2 linked regions of the Simiduia agarivorans SA1 = DSM 21679 genome follow. The protein of the gene in region 1 interacts with the protein of each later gene in a pairwise test. Links are inferred from orthologs where the notes say so. Each region holds a gene or a part of one and is shown in the gene's direction. Other genes may lie near its edges.

Region 1 (2,916 bases):
TTGAGGATCGCCTGGTCAAACGATTTATCCGTGATAAAGAGCGCGGACCGCAGCTGCCCAAAGGGTTGCCGGTGATGGAAAGTCAGATAACGAAGACGCTGAAGAGTCTGGGTAAGGCGGTGAAGGCCAGTGCCCGTGAGCTCGATGAAAATCAGCGCTCACGCAGTGCGGTTATGCGCTGCGCAGAAAAACTGGGCTGAGGCCTGTGGGTCAGACTGTTGGTCTGATCATTTGAGCTAACAACGACAAAAGGGGCAATTGGGTGTCAAATCCAATGGCAAATACAACGCAGCCGAAAGGCCTGTTAATTGCAGTGGTAGTAGCGCTGTGGTTGGCCGTGACTGCGTCCGCGTTACTGGTAGTGGGTGCCACTCACCAGGCGCGTCTGTCGTTTTTTGAGCTTGAATCCCTGCGACGCGAAGCGCAGGAACTGGAAATCCAGCGCGGTCAGTACTTGCTGGAGCAAAGCACCTGGGCGGCCTACAGTCGGGTGGAAAATCTGGCGCATAAAAAACTCGGTATGCGTCTGCCCGAGCCGAGCGATATTGTTATGGTGACGCCATGAAACGGCCGCAGGCGAATCACCAACTGGCGCGCTGGCGTTTGGTGTTTGTGGTGTTGGTGCTGCTGCTGCTGGCCGGATTGCTGCTGGCTCATCTCGCTCGCGTTCAGGTATTGCCGGGTGAAGAGAAAGGTTTTGAATTCCTGCAGAACCAGGGTGAAGCCCGCACTCTGCGCGAAGAGCGCATCGCCGCCTACCGCGGCGTGATTACCGATCGCAATGGCGAGCCCTTGGCGGTCAGCACGCCGGTTCTCTCTTTGTGGGCCAACCCAAAATTAGTGCCCGATCAGTCGGTTGATCAATTGGCCAAAGCGCTGGCCATTAAGCCGTCTCAATTGCGTCAGCGCCTGGCAGCCAATGCGACGCGTGAATTTATCTACCTCAAGCGACACCTGCCACCCCAGGACGCCAACAAAGTGTTGGAGTTGGATATTCCCGGTGTCAGTGCTGAACAGGAATACCGTCGCTATTACCCGGCAGCAGAAGTTACCTCGCACCTGGTGGGCTTTACCAATGTGGATGAGCGGGGGCAGGAAGGTATCGAGCTGGCCTACGATGCCTGGCTGGAAGGGCACGCAGGTTCGAAACAGGTGTTACGCGATCTGAAGGGCCGCAATATCAAGGAAGTGGCGCTGTTGAAGTCGGCCGAGTCGGGTAAAGATCTGGCCTTATCCATCGATCTGCGTTTGCAGTACCTGGCCTATCGCGAGCTGAAAGCGGCGGTGCAGGCACACCAGGCCAAAGCAGGTTCAATTGTGGTGATGGATGTGGGTACCGGTGAAGTACTGGCGATGGCAAATCAGCCCAGCTACAACCCGAATGATCGCACCAACCTCACCCCGGCGGCATTGCGCAACCGCGCCATCACCGATCAGTTTGAGCCGGGCTCAACGGTTAAACCGATTACTATCATGACGGCGTTGGAAGCGGGTACGGTGTCTCCGCATACCACCATTGAGACGTCGCCGGGCTACATTCGTGTGGGCAAGAAAACGCTGCTCGATCCGGTCAATTACGGCACCATCGATGTGACCAAAATCATTACCAAATCGAGCCAGGTTGGATTGACCAAGGTTGCGCTCAAGCTGCAGCCTGAAATGATCCGCAATATGTATGCGCGGCTGGGTTTTGGTCAGGTGACCGATTCGGGCTTCCCGGGTGAAAGTGCGGGCCAGCTGCCTAATTACACGCGTTGGCAACCGATTGTTCAGGCGAACTACGCCTTTGGATACGGTCTTACTGTGACCGCTCTGCAATTAGCCCAGGCCTACACGACCATCGCTGCGGGCGGTGTGAAAAAGCCCGTGAGCATTCTGCGTCTGGACGCACTGCAGGACGGCGAGCGCGTTGTAGAGCCGCGTTATACCGGGCAGCTGGTCGACATGTTGAAAACCGTGGTTCAGCCGGGCGGTACGGCTGTGCGTGCCAATCTGGAAACTTACCCTGTCGCCGGCAAAACCGGCACCGCCCATAAAGTCGGACCCAATGGTTATGAGGCCAGCCGCTACCGTTCATTGTTTGCCGGCATGGCGCCTGCGGATGATCCGCGTCTGGTCGTTGTCGTGGTGATTGATGAGCCGGGTGCGGGTAAGTATTTTGGCGGCGACGTGGCGGCACCTGTGTTTGCACGGGTGGCAGACAGTGCCTTGCGCACGCTTCAGGTGCCGCCGGTGATGACACAGCAAGTGGCACGGGGAGGCAGACACTGATGACAACTCCGTCTGTAGCGCTCAAACATTTGCTGCCTGAATGCGCATTGGCACCGTCCCTGGCGGAAATATCTGTTACTGGTGTGACGCTGGATAGCCGTGAAGTGAACAGCGGTTATGTGTTTCTGGCCATGCAGGGTACCCGTGAGCACGGGATTCGTTATCTGGATCAGGTGTTACAGGCCGGGGCCGTTGCGGTGCTGGTGGAGCAGGCGGATGACCTGCCCGCAGCGCTGCCGGAAAACGCGGTAGTGATTGACGCCTTGAGTGCCAAGGCCAGTGAAATCGCTGCCCGCTTTTACGGCTTGCCCGGTCAGGAGTTGCACACTATCGGTGTGACCGGGACCAATGGAAAAACCACCTGCACACAGTTGTTAGCGCGTTTGTATCACGCGCTGGGTGAGCGCGCGGCGGTCATGGGCACGATGGGTTATGGGCTGATAGGTAAGCCTTTGCGGGATACCGGCATGACCACGCCGGATGCAGTGTCATTTCAACGTATCCTGCGCGATTTGCGCAACCAGCATGCACGCCATTTGGCAGTCGAAATATCCTCTCATGCGCTGGCCCAAAACAGAGTGGCTGCTGTACCTGTACAGACCGCGGTATTTACCAATCTCACCCGCGATCACCTGGACTTTCATC
Region 2 (3,044 bases), 1.8 Mb from region 1 along the record:
GCCGTTGTCATCGTCCGCCACCCGGCAGGCATACCCGGTTTTTGCACCCATCCAGGCCGCGCCGATGATGGTGTTGGCGGCGGAACCGCCAGACGCGCGTTCGGCGCCGGCAAGGTGTTCGCCCATGGCGGTGAGCAGCTCGGTCTGACGGGCCTCATCAACCAAGGTCATGACGCCTTTTTGTATGCCCCAGTCCAGCAGTTGCTGGTCTGAGACTTTGATTTCGGTGTCCACCAATGCGGCGCCCACGCCATAGATATCCAAGTGTTTCATGCCACGTCCCGGAAACAAAAGCGCAATTATCCCGACTCGGGCGCTGCAAGTCTAATGCTGACTATGGTCGGTGGCTTGTTTACACTGCCGCAGTCTGAGCGGGAGCAATACGGGGAAGAGTAATGGCCAAACGGCGGGCGCGAAGTCGAGCGAGCAGGACCAGCTGGCGTGCGTGGCTATGGCGATTGCTGGCGTTGTCGGCACTGCTGGGGCTGGTGGCTGTGGTGCTGCTGGACATCCAGGTGCGCAGCAAATTTGAGGGCCGTAAATGGGCCTTGCCCGCGCATGTGTACGCGCGCCCGTTCGAAGTTTACGAGGGTATGCCACTCGCGCCCGCCAGACTTGAAGCTCAGCTCAAAACGCTGGGTTATCAGCCGGTGGCGACCTTGTCCGGCCCTGGGCAATTCGAGCGTCGGCGCCTGGGCGCGCAGACGGTATTCGCCATCAACAGCCGCGGTTTTGAATTCTGGGATCAGGCCGAGCCGCCGGCGCGTTGGGATCTGACTTTCAGCGGAGACCAAATAACGCGGTTGACCGGTGGCAACCTGTTGCGACTGGAGCCTGAAAAAATCGGTGGCATTTACCCGGCGCATCAGGAAGACCGCCAGTTGGTGCGTTTGCAGGACATTCCGCCTTTGCTGGGCGAAACACTGTTAGCGGTTGAGGATAAACACTTTCTCGATCATCAGGGCGTGTCGATCCGCGCCATCGGACGTGCACTCTGGGCCAATGTCAAAGCCGGTGGTGTCGCCCAGGGCGGCAGTACCATCACCCAACAGCTGGTGAAAAATTTCTATCTCACCAATGAACGCAGCCTGAGCCGCAAAGGCATGGAAGCGATCATGGCGCTGCTGCTGGAAGTGCATTACAGCAAGGCAGAAATTCTGGAAACCTACCTCAATGAAGTGTATCTGGGGCAGCAGGGGGCCAAGTCCATCAATGGGTTCGGGTTGGCGTCGCAGCATTATTTCCGACGGCCACTGAACGAACTCGGTATCGACCAGATTGCCCTCCTGGTGGGCTTGGTGAAGGGCGCCAGCTACTACAACCCCTGGCGTTCGCCGGCGCGCGCGAAAGACCGGCGCGACCTGGTGTTGGGCATCATGCACGAATCGGGTCTGATCAATGACCGTCAATACAAGATTGAAAGCCAGCGTCCGCTGCGGGTGGCGGCGCCGAATCAGGAACCGATAACCCGTTATGCCAATTTTCTGGACCTGGTAAAACGCCAGCTCAGGCGTGATTACAGCGCAGATGACCTGCAAAGCGAAGGCTTGCGGGTATTTACGACACTCGAAACCGGCGTACAGAACCAAGTGGAAACAACCCTTGCATCCTCTCTCAAACGGGTTGAGCGGGATCGTGGTCTGGCCGCCGGCAGCTTGCAGGGCGCGGTAGTGGTGGCGCGTGTCGGCAGTGCCGAAGTGTTGGCCCTGGCGGGTGATCGCACGCCCTCGCTGGCGGGCTTCAATCGCGCGCTCGACGCCCGCCGGCCCATTGGCTCGTTGGCCAAGCCGGCTGTCTATCTGGCGGCCTTTGAGCAGAGTCCGGCGTATCAGCTTGCCACCCGGATCAGTGACGAGCCCGTCAGGGTTGCTGGGCCGGACGGTGAGTGGGCGCCCACTAATTACGACCGTGAAAGCCATGGCCAGGTACCGCTTTACCAGGCGCTGGCCCAGTCCTACAACCAGGCCACCGCGCGTCTGGGGATGCAGTTGGGGCTGAATCAGGTTGCGCGCACATTGGAGCGCATGGGGGGCGAGGCTCGCGTTCCGCGCGTACCGGCCATGCTGTTAGGGGCTGTGGACATGTCGCCGTTGGCGGTAACCGAGCAGTATCACACCCTCGCAGCCGACGGGTTTTACTCGCCATTGCGCGCGATCCTGGAGGTGACCGATCAACGCGGCAAACCGCTGTCGCGCTACCCGTTGGCGGTGGAGCAGCGCTTTGATGCGCAGTCGGTGTTTCTGCTGCACTATGCGCTCCGGTCGGTCATGCGCGAAGGTACCGGCAAGGCGGCCTATCGCCAGCTACCGGCTTCGTTGGATGTGGCGGGTAAAACCGGCACCACCAATGATCAGCGGGACAGCTGGTTTGCGGGCTTCAGCGCCGAACACGTGGCCACGGTCTGGGTCGGGCGGGACGACAACGGCACCACGCCCCTGACCGGCTCCATTGGTGCCCTGCCAATCTGGAGCGAGATTGTGGCCGGCCTCGACACCCGAGGATTGGATGCGCCCCCGCCGGCGGGGGTAACCTATTACTGGACGGACGAAAGAAGCGGCCAGGCCAGCGGTGAAAATTGCCGCTTTGCCCGCCTGATTCCCTATAGCTACGGTCAGGCACCGTCCGGCAAGGCCGACTGTGAATGGGTGCAGAACCCGCTGATGCACTGGTGGAAAAAGCTGTGGCAAGACTGATTATTGCGTTTGTGCTGTTGTGGATGGTGGGTTGTGCGTCCGCACCGGAACCGGCGTTGCCGCCCGAGACCGAGCCGGCGGCGGAACCGGCTCCGGTTGCCCCGGCACCTGCAAAAGCACCCACGCAGAATGCCGTTACCGCCTATGCCCGGTCGGCCGATGCGGCCTTTCAGCAGGGCGATTACCGGCGCGCAATCTCCCTGGCCGAGCGCGGTTTACGGTCTAACCGCTATGCAGCCGATTTATACCTGCTTCTGGCGCAAGCCTACGATGCGCTTGGAAACCGGGACCAGGCGCGCAATTTCGCGCGTTTGGGCTTGCGTTACAGTGGTTCGGATGAAACCCTGACGG

The links.
Region 2: the proteins of M5M_RS17470 (region 1) and mrcB interact in binary tests that used the Escherichia coli proteins (3 or more experiments, as listed by UniProt). The link is inferred for Simiduia agarivorans SA1 = DSM 21679 from one-to-one orthologs.

What each region holds. Positions count from the first base shown.
Region 1 is NC_018868.3:3,915,302-3,918,217, forward strand. It holds M5M_RS17470 (peptidoglycan D,D-transpeptidase FtsI family protein), read left to right. Parts: upstream 1-561; coding sequence 562-2,271; downstream 2,272-2,916. Other genes in the region: rsmH (16S rRNA (cytosine(1402)-N(4))-methyltransferase RsmH), read left to right, coding at 1-200; ftsL (cell division protein FtsL), read left to right, coding at 275-565; M5M_RS17475 (UDP-N-acetylmuramoyl-L-alanyl-D-glutamate--2,6-diaminopimelate ligase), read left to right, coding at 2,271-2,916. UniProt on the Escherichia coli protein: Essential cell division protein that catalyzes cross-linking of the peptidoglycan cell wall at the division septum. Required for localization of FtsN.
Region 2 is NC_018868.3:2,095,258-2,098,301, reverse strand. It holds mrcB (penicillin-binding protein 1B), read left to right. Parts: upstream 1-395; coding sequence 396-2,693; downstream 2,694-3,044. Other genes in the region: M5M_RS19500 (tetratricopeptide repeat protein), read left to right, coding at 2,681-3,044; M5M_RS09380 (adenosine kinase), read right to left, coding at 1-273. UniProt on the Escherichia coli protein: Cell wall formation. Synthesis of cross-linked peptidoglycan from the lipid intermediates.